DNA from 3 places in the Kitasatospora sp. NPDC088861 genome. Region 1 is predicted to be linked to each of the others. Evidence: predicted binding sites of a transcription regulator. Region 1 holds the regulator's gene; each other region holds the start of a gene.
The links. Region 1 encodes HrcA, which represses chaperone genes, less so after heat shock. Its sites were predicted from a motif close to TTNGCACTCNGNNNNNCNGAGTGCNAA; they were not measured.
Positions count from the first base shown of each region.

Region 2: the regulator HrcA is predicted to act here: its motif matches at 1,361-1,387, upstream of groES (co-chaperone GroES).
Region 3: the regulator HrcA is predicted to act here: its motif matches at 1,657-1,683, upstream of groL (chaperonin GroEL).

Region 1 is NZ_JBIVJF010000003.1:123,522-126,795, reverse strand. It holds gene dnaJ (molecular chaperone DnaJ) at 1-989, opposite strand, end outside; gene hrcA (heat-inducible transcriptional repressor HrcA) at 1,066-2,100, opposite strand; gene htpX (zinc metalloprotease HtpX) at 2,364-3,274, shown strand, end outside.
Region 2 is NZ_JBIVJF010000014.1:147,691-150,964, forward strand. It holds gene ACIP37_RS23570 (polysaccharide deacetylase family protein) at 1-18, shown strand, start outside; gene ACIP37_RS23575 (SAM-dependent methyltransferase) at 44-1,210, opposite strand; gene groES (co-chaperone GroES) at 1,528-1,833, shown strand; gene groL (chaperonin GroEL) at 1,950-3,274, shown strand, end outside.
Region 3 is NZ_JBIVJF010000019.1:8,450-11,723, forward strand. It holds gene thrC (threonine synthase) at 1-382, shown strand, start outside; gene ACIP37_RS26615 (MoaD/ThiS family protein) at 422-700, shown strand; gene ACIP37_RS26620 (cold-shock protein) at 1,290-1,493, shown strand; gene groL (chaperonin GroEL) at 1,840-3,274, shown strand, end outside.

The DNA of each region.
Region 1 (3,274 bases):
TCGACATGCACTATCAGGTCGCCCCGGCCGCCGCCGCGCAGGTGCGTGATGCCGCGGCCGTGCAGCGGGATCGACTGGCCGGACTGGGTGCCGGGCCGGATGTCGACCTCCTCCAGCCCGTCCAGGGTCTGCAGCGGCACCTGGGTGCCGAGGGACGCGGCCGTCATCGGGATGGTGACGGTGCAGTGCAGGTCGTCCCCGCGCCGCTGGAAGACGGTGTGGGTGGTCTCGGCGATCTCGACGTACAGGTCGCCGGCCGGGCCGCCGCCGGGGCCGACCTCGCCCTCGCCGGCCAGCTGGATCCGGGTGCCGTTGTCGACACCGGCCGGGATCTTGACGGTCAGGGTGCGCCGGGCGCGGACCCTGCCGTCGCCGGCGCACTCCGGGCACGGGGTCGGCACGACGGTGCCGAAGCCCTGGCACTGCGGGCAGGGACGGGAGGTCATGACCTGGCCCAGGAACGACCGGGTGACCTGGGAGACCTCGCCCCTGCCGCGACACATGTCGCAGGTCTGCGCGGAGGTGCCGGGGGCCGCGCCCTCGCCGCTGCACGTGGTGCAGGTGACGGCGGTGTCGACCTGGAGTTCCTTGGTGGTGCCGAAGGCGGCCTCCTCCAGGGTGATCTCCAGCCGGATCATGGCGTCCTGGCCGCGGCGGGTGCGCGAGCGCGGGCCGCGCTGGCCGGCCGCGGCGCCGAAGAAGGCGTCCATGATGTCGGAGAAGCCGAAGCCGGCCGCCCCCGCGCCGAAGCCGCCCGCGCCCCCGCCGCCCGGCGAGAGCGGGTCACCTCCGAGGTCGTAGACCTGGCGCTTCTGCGGGTCGGAGAGCACCTCGTAAGCGGCGTTGATCTCCTTGAACCGCTCCTGCGTCTTCGGGTCCGGGTTGACGTCCGGGTGCAGTTCGCGTGCCAGGCGCCGGAAGGCCTTCTTGATCTCGTCCTGCCCCGCATCCCGTCGGACGCCGAGTACCGCGTAGTAGTCCGTGGCCACCAAATGCTCCGCTTGTTCCGCCTGTAGTAGTGCTGCGACTGGACACCGCCGTCAGAGGTTCCGACGGCGGCCTGTGCTACGACTCGGCCAGGATCTGGCCCACGTACCGCGCCACCGCACGCACCGCCCCCATTGTGCCCGGATAGTCCATCCGGGTCGGACCGATCACACCCAGTTTGGCCACGCTCTCGTCGCCCGAACCGTAACCGACCGACACCACCGAGGTGGAATTCAGCCCCTCGTAGGCGATCTCCCGCCCGATCCGGACCGTCATCGCGGCGTCCGCCGTCTCACCCAGGAGGCGGAGCAGGACGACCTGCTCCTCCAGGGCTTCCAGCACCGGCTGGATGGTCAGGGGGAAGTCGTGCCCGAAGCGGGTCAGGTTGGCCGTGCCGGCCAGCATGATCCGCTCCTCGTTCTGCTCGGCGAGCGCTTCGAACAGCGTCGCCAGGACCGTGCTGACGGTCGGGCGGTCCGGCGGCTCGAAACCCGCCGGGAGCTCCTCCAGGAACCCCGGCACGTCCGGCAGCCGCTGGCCGACGGCCCGCGCGTTGATCCGGGCCCGCAGGTCTGCCAGGACCGTCTCGCCGACCGGGCCCGGGCAGTCGACCATCCGCTGCTCGACCCGGCCGGTGTTGGTGATCAGGACCAGCATCACCTTGGTCGGGGCCAGCGCCACCAGCTCGATGTGCCGGACGGTGGACCGCGACAGCGAGGGGTACTGCACCACCGCGACCTGCCGGGTGAGCTGGGCGAGCAGCCGCACCGTCCGCATGACCACGTCGTCCAGGTCGACGGCGCCGTCCAGGAAGTGCCGGATCGCCCGGCGCTCGGGGGCGCTCATCGGCTTGACCTCGGCGAGCTTGTCGACGAACAGGCGGTACCCCTTGTCGGTGGGGATGCGCCCGGCGCTGGTGTGCGGCTGGTGGATGTAGCCCTCCTCCTCCAGCGCCGCCATGTCGTTGCGGACGGTCGCCGGGGAGACTCCGAGGTTGTGCCGCTCCACCAGGGCCTTGGAGCCGACCGGCTCCTCGGTGCCCACGTAGTCCTGGACGATCGCGCGGAGCACGGCGAGCTTGCGGTCGTCCAGCTGGCGAACCTCACCGGCCATGGGGCACACACCTCCGTCTTCGCACGTTGTCCGTTCGTGTCACGCATGCTGCTGCCCGCTCCGGGAGGATCCCGGCTCCGGCACCCGCTTTGGCACTCTGAACCTGCGAGTGCCAAAACCGTACCTGCCAGTGTAAGGCCCGGGCCCAACGGCAGGAACGGCCCGGCCGGAGTGATCCTGCCCGCAGTTCCCGGCGCGGGGGTGGTGCCGCGGGGCCGTCCGGGTGGCAGCATCGAAGACGACGGCGAATGGAGGAGCAAGCAATGTCGAGCTCGGGCCAGCACACCCGTTTCGCGCCCGACCGCGGTCTGACCGGCCGCATGGTCGTGACGATGTTCGTGATCGGGCTGCTGTACGTCGGTTTCACCGGTCTGCTGATCGTGCTGCTGCGCGGCGCCTGGCCACTGATCGTCCTGATCTCCGGCGGGCTGTTCGTGGCCCAGTTCTGGTTCAGCGACAAGATCACCGAACGGGCGATGGGCGCCCACCAGGTGACCCCTGAGCAGTACCCGCAACTGCACGGCACCATCGACCGGCTCTGCGCGCTGGCCGACATGCCCAAACCCCGGGTGGCGGTCGCCGACAACGACATGCCGAACGCCTTCGCCACCGGCCGCAACCCGCAGAACGCCGTGGTGTGCGTCACCACCGGCCTGCTGCGACGGCTGGAGCCCGAGGAACTGGAGGGCGTCCTCGCCCACGAGCTGTCCCACGTCGCCCACCGGGACGTCGCGGTGATGACCATCGCCGGCTTCCTCGGCGTCCTCGCCGGGGCCATGACCCGGATCGCCATGTACGGCGGGTTCATGGGCGGCAACCGCAACAACAACGACCAGAACGCGGCCATCGTCGCCCTGATCATCCCGCTGGTGTCGATGGTCGTCTACGCCATCAGCTTCCTGCTCACCCGGCTCCTGTCCCGCTACCGGGAACTCGCCGCCGACCGCGCCGCCGCCCAGCTCACCGGCCGGCCCAGCGCCCTCGCCTCCGCGCTCACCAAGGTCACCGGCCAGATCGCCGCCATCCCCAGCAAGGACCTGCGCCAGGCGCAGCCCTACAACGCCTTCTACTTCGCCCCCGCGCTGAGCGCCCGGGAGACCGCCTCCCAGCTGTTCTCCACCCACCCGACGCTGGAGAAGCGCCTGGAGCAGCTGGCGAAGATCTCCGAGCAGCT
Region 2 (3,274 bases), on a different contig from region 1:
CAGGCGCCCGCCTCGTAGTCCGGGCGCCCGCCGCGCAGCCGCCTCAGGCGGGTCGGCCGAGCATCATCAGCGGCCCGTTGTCGGTGCGGCTGAGGATCACCGTGACGGCGTTCGGCCCGGAGGGCTTGAGCTGGCGGCGCAGCTCCTCCGGGGTGATCGCCATCCCGCGCTTCTTGATCACCACCGTGCCGACCCCGCGCTCGCGCAGCAGCGCCTTCAGCCGCTTGATGTGGAACGGCAGCACGTCGGTGAGCTCGAAGGCGTGCGCGTACGGGGTGGCCACCAGCTGGTCCGAGGTCAGGTAGGCGATCTTCGGGTCGATCAGCCGACCGCCCACCTGCTCGGCCACCTCGGCCACCAGGTGGGCCCGGATCACCGCGCCGTCCGGCTCGTACAGGTAGCGCCCGACCGGGCCGGCCGGCGGGTCGGGCAGGTCGCCGCCGGTGAGGCTGGCGGCCTGCGGCAGCAGGGTGGCGCGGTGCGGGCGGGCGGCCCCGGTGCCGAACCAGAGCACCGCCTCCTTCACGTCGCCGTGGTCGGAGACCCACTCCGCCTCGGCGTCGGCCGGGACGGCCTCGTGCGGGATGCCCGGGGCCACCTTCAGCGCGCCGATCGGGGTCCGGCGGCCGGCCTCGATCGCCCAGGAGAGCGGTGGGGCGTACGCCTCCGGGTCGAACACCCGGCCGCGCGCCGTCCGCCGCGCCGGGTCGGTGAACACCGCGTCGTAGCCGGTGACGTCCACCTCGGCGACGTCCGCGCAGCGCACCCGGACCAGGTCGGCCAGGCCCAGCGCGGCCGCGTTGGCGGCGGTGGCGGCGCAGGCCGCCGGGTCCTTGTCGACGGCCAGCACCTCGATCCCGGCCCTGGCCAGCGCCAGCACGTCCCCGCCGATGCCGCAGCACAGGTCGGCCAGCCGGCGGACGCCCAGCTCGGCGAAGCGGCGCGCCCGCCACTCGGCCACGCTGCGCCGGGTGGACTGCTCGACGCCGTTGGGCGTGAAGTACATCAGGTCGGCGTCCGCCCCGAACTTCGCCCGCGCCCGCTGCCGCAGCCGGGCCTGCCCGAAGGCCGCCGACACCAGCTCGGCCGGGTGCTCCCGCCGCAGCCTGGTGGCCAGCGCCAGCTCCTCCTCGGGCGTGAACTCGCGCAGTTCGGCGAGCAGGGCCTGGCCCTCGGGGGCCAGTAGGGGTTGGAGGTTCTCGGTGTCCACGGGGCCATTCTGGCGGGTTGGCGGCCCCACCGGCTCCGACGGCCGGCGCGGTGGGCGGGGTCGCGGTTCGCGGCGGGAGTCCGCCCGGGGCGGGGTGGTCGCACAGGAGTACGGCTCCGCGCCCGCGGTTCGGGATGCCCGGGCGCGCCGTTGGCACTCTGGTTGACTGAGTGCTAACACCGGCCTATGGTCGTCCTTGGCACTCCCCACTGGGGGAGTGCTAACGCGAAGACGTGTGCCTGACCCCCGCGACGGCAGGCCCACAGGTTCGCTCCTACCCGTTAGAAACCCCGTAATCTCCGAAGGGGAGCTCGGACGTGACCACCAGCAGCAAGGTTGCCATCAAGCCGCTTGAGGACCGCATCGTGGTCCAGCCGCTCGACGCCGAGACCACCACGGCCTCCGGCCTGGTTATCCCGGACACCGCCAAGGAGAAGCCCCAGGAGGGCGTCGTCCTGGCCGTCGGCCCGGGCCGCTTCGAGGACGGCCAGCGTCTGCCGCTCGACGTCGCCGTCGGTGACATCGTCCTGTACTCGAAGTACGGCGGCACCGAGGTGAAGTACCAGGGCGAGGAGTACCTGGTTCTTTCCGCCCGCGACGTTCTCGCCATCATCGAGAAGTAAGTCGTTCCGACCCGCCCCGGATCCGTGTCCCAAGTGACAGGGGCCCGGGGCGTGGTTGTTGGTTCACGTAGTCCGGCGGCCGGTGGGCCGGCCGAAGCCCCGAGGGAATAGGGAACATGGCGAAGATCCTGCAGTTCAACGAGGACGCCCGCCGCTCGCTGGAGCGCGGTGTCAACAAGCTGGCCGACACCGTCAAGGTGACCATCGGCCCCAAGGGCCGCAACGTCGTCATCGACAAGAAGTTCGGCGCCCCGACCATCACCAACGACGGTGTCACCATCGCCCGTGAGGTCGAGCTGGACGACCCGTACGAGAACCTTGGCGCGCAGCTCGTCAAGGAGGTCGCCACCAAGACCAACGACGTCGCGGGTGACGGCACCACCACCGCCACCGTGCTGGCCCAGGCCCTGGTCAACGAGGGCCTGCGCAACGTCGCCGCCGGTGCCGGCCCGGCCGCCCTGAAGAAGGGCATCGACAAGGCCGTCGCCGCCGTCTCCGAGCACCTGCTCTCGGTGGCCCGCGAGATCGAGGGCAAGGACGACGTCGCCGCCGTCGCGTCCCTCTCCGCCCAGGACACCCAGGTCGGCGAGCTGATCGCCGAGGCGATCGACAAGGTCGGCAAGGACGGTGTCATCACCGTCGAGGAGTCGAACACCTTCGGCGTGGAGCTGGACTTCACCGAGGGCATGCAGTTCGACAAGGGCTACCTGTCGCCGTACTTCGTCACCGACGCGGAGCGGCAGGAGGCGGTCCTGGAGGACCCGTACATCCTGATCAACCAGGGCAAGATCTCCTCCATCCAGGAGCTGCTGCCGCTGCTGGAGAAGATCCTCCAGGGCGGTGCCTCCCGGCCGCTGCTGATCATCGCCGAGGACGTCGACGGCGAGGCGCTGTCCACCCTCGTGGTGAACAAGATCCGCGGCACCTTCAACGCGGTCGCCGTCAAGGCCCCGGGCTTCGGCGACCGCCGCAAGGCGATCCTCGGCGACCTGGCCACCCTGACCGGCGGCACGGTCATCTCCGAGGAGGTCGGCCTCAAGCTCGACCAGGTCGGCGTGGACGTGCTGGGCACCGCCCGCCGCGTGACCATCACCAAGGACGAGACCACCGTCGTCGACGGTGCCGGTGACACCGAGGCCGTGGCCGGCCGCGTCGCCCAGATCAAGGGTGAGATCGCCGCCACCGACTCCGACTGGGACCGCGAGAAGCTGCAGGAGCGCCTGGCCAAGCTGGCCGGCGGCGTCTGCGTCATCAAGGTCGGCGCCGCCACCGAGGTGGAGCTGAAGGAGCGCAAGCACCGCCTGGAGGACGCCATCTCGGCGACCCGTGCCGCGGTCGAGGAGGGCATCGTCGCCGGTGGCGGCGCCTCCCTGGTGCACGCCGCCAAGGTGCTGGACGGCGGCCTGGGCCTGTCGGGTGACGAGGCGACCGGTGTCGCGGT
Region 3 (3,274 bases), on a different contig from region 1:
CCAGGACGTGATCCGCCCGGTCAAGCCGGACACCATCGCCAAGTCGCTGGCGATCGGCAACCCGGCGGACGGCCCGTACGTGCTGGACATCGCCCGGCGCACCGGCGGCGCGGTCGAGGACGTCACCGACGCCGAGGTGGTGGACGCGATCCGGCTGCTGGCCCGGACCGAGGGCGTCTTCGCCGAGACCGCGGGCGGGGTGACCGTCGGCGTGCTGAAGAAGCTGGTGGAGACCGGCCAGCTGGACCCGGCCAAGGAGACCGTCGCGATCAACACCGGCGACGGCCTGAAGACCCTGGACGCCGTCGCCGGGGCCGGGATGACCGCCGTCATCCGCCCGACCCTGGCGTCCTTCCACGACGCCGGCCTCGCGTCCGCCTGAATCCCCCCACCCCGCTGGGCCCTGTCCGCTAGGAGAACCATGAGCGCCAACGTCCGTATCCCCACCATCCTGCGCACCTACACCGGCGGCGCCGCCGAGGTGGCCGCCGAGGGCGCCACCCTGGGCGAGGTCATCGCCGACCTGGAGAAGAACCACGCGGGGATCGCCGCCCGCATCCTGGACGACGCCGGCAAGCTGCGCCGCTTCGTCAACGTCTACGTGAACGACGACGACGTGCGCTTCGCCGAGGGCCTGGCGACCGGGATCGCGGACGGCGCCAGCGTCTCGATCATCCCGGCGGTGGCCGGCGGCTGCTGAGCCGCGCCCCGATCCGGGCACCCCGCCCGAGCCGCTCGTCCGACCGGCCGTCCGCGCGTACGGAATTCCGTTCTCCGTACGCACGGGCGGCCGGCCGCATTTCGGCGGGAATATGGCGGGGTCAAGTCGGAGTAGAGTGTGGCTCGGTTGGGAACAGGGCTTCCCCTCATCCTCACCCGCGAATCACCCGCGAATCGCCGGACGGTCGTCCGGCCGCTGAGACCGGTCGGGTGCCTGGGCCGTGAAACATGTCAGGCAGATGTCAGAATTCCCGCGGGGATTTGCAGTAATCCGTCCGCTATGTCCGGCGTGAAATGCCGAATTCCTCCCGCTTTGGCCCGTCCTGCCCCTTGGCGTGGTGCCGGAATTCCCCGCAGCTGACCCTGTTGCAGAGGGCGTCGATCCGGATACATTCAGCCGCGGTCGACGTAATCACCCGCTCACAGGGCGCCGTCAGGCACCCCCGGCGGAGGGTTGCGGCGTGCACGGCTGCGCCCAGGGGGGGTTCCCCGGGCCGGCCTTCAAACCAGACCCGGGCCCGCGACCTGCGGGCGCGTGAAGGGCCAGCACAGCACTAGGGGAGTTCGGAATGGCTCAGGGCACCGTCAAGTGGTTCAACGCGGAGAAGGGCTACGGCTTCATCGCGGTCGACGGTGGTGCGGACGTCTTCGTCCACTACAGCGCGATCCAGATGGACGGCTACCGCACCCTCGAGGAGGGCCAGCGGGTCGAGTTCGAGATCTCCCAGGGACAGAAGGGCCCGCAGGCGGACATGGTCCGCGCCGCGGTGTGACCCCCTTCCGACCCCAGGAGCTCGGCGCGGCCCACGGCTGGTGACCACTCGCTTCTCGACGGGCCCGTGCGACACGCGTCGTACGGGCCCGTCGGCGTTCCCCGGCGGGGAGTTGCGCGGGTCGGCGGGAGCGCCCCGGGCGGCTCGCGGGATCGCGATTGGGCTTGCACTCGACCACCCCGAGTGCTAATTATTGGCGTTAGCACTCACAGCGTGAGAGTGACAGCGGACCGGGTCGGTGAGGCCCCCGGGAGCGGTAGGGGAAAGGACCCCCGCACACCAGGGCCGTCCGTCGCGGGCACCCCTTGGTCCGAGCAGTCGACCGTGTCCCGGAGGACCACTTCTGATGGCCAAGATCATCGCCTTTGATGAGGAAGCTCGCCGCGGCCTTGAGCGTGGCATGAACCAGCTCGCCGACGCAGTGAAGGTCACGCTCGGCCCCAAGGGTCGCAACGTCGTGCTGGAGAAGAAGTGGGGCGCCCCCACGATCACCAACGACGGTGTCTCCATCGCCAAGGAGATCGAGCTCGAGGACCCCTACGAGAAGATCGGCGCGGAGCTCGTCAAGGAGGTCGCCAAGAAGACCGACGACGTCGCGGGTGACGGCACCACCACCGCCACCGTGCTCGCCCAGGCCCTGGTTCGCGAGGGTCTGCGCAACGTCGCCGCCGGCGCCAACCCGATGGCCCTGAAGCGCGGCATCGAGAAGGCCGTCGCCGCCGTCTCCGACCAGCTGCTGGCCCAGGCCAAGGACGTGGAGACCAAGGAGCAGATCGCCTCCACCGCCTCCATCTCGGCCGCCGACACCCAGATCGGCGAGCTCATCGCCGAGGCCATGGACAAGGTCGGCAAGGAAGGCGTCATCACCGTCGAGGAGAGCAACACCTTCGGTCTGGAGCTCGAGCTCACCGAGGGCATGCGCTTCGACAAGGGCTACATCTCCGCCTACTTCGCGACCGACCTGGAGCGCATGGAGGCGACCTTCGAGGACCCCTACATCCTCATCGCCAACTCCAAGATCGGCTCGGTCAAGGACCTGCTGCCGCTGCTGGAGAAGGTCATGCAGAGCGGCAAGCCGCTCGTCATCATCGCCGAGGACGTCGAGGGCGAGGCCCTGTCGACCCTGGTCGTGAACAAGATCCGCGGCACCTTCAAGTCCGTCGCCGTCAAGGCCCCGGGCTTCGGCGACCGCCGCAAGGCCATGCTCGGCGACATCGCCATCCTCACCGGTGGCACCGTGATCTCCGAGGAGGTCGGCCTCAAGCTGGAGAACGCCGGCATCGACCTGCTGGGCACCGCCCGCAAGGTGGTCATCACCAAGGACGAGACCACCATCGTCGACGGTGGCGGTGACAGCGAGCAGGTCGCCGGCCGCGTGAACCAGATCCGCGCCGAGATCGAGAACAGCGACTCGGACTACGACCGCGAGAAGCTCCAGGAGCGCCTCGCCAAGCTGGCCGGCGGCGTGGCCGTCATCAAGGCCGGCGCGGCCACCGAGGTGGAGCTCAAGGAGCGCAAGCACCGCATCGAGGACGCCGTCCGCAACGCGAAGGCCGCCGTCGAGGAGGGCATCGTCGCCGGTGGTGGCGTCGCGCTGCTCCAGGCCTCGGTCGCCTTCGACAAGCTGGAGCTGGAGGGCGACGAGGCCACCGGTGCCAACATCGTCAAGGTCGCGCTGGAGGCCCCGATCAAGCAGATCGCGACCAACGCCGGCCTGGAGGGTGGCGTCGTGGTGGAGAAGGTGCGCAACCTCCCCGCCGGTCACGGCCTGAACGCGGCCA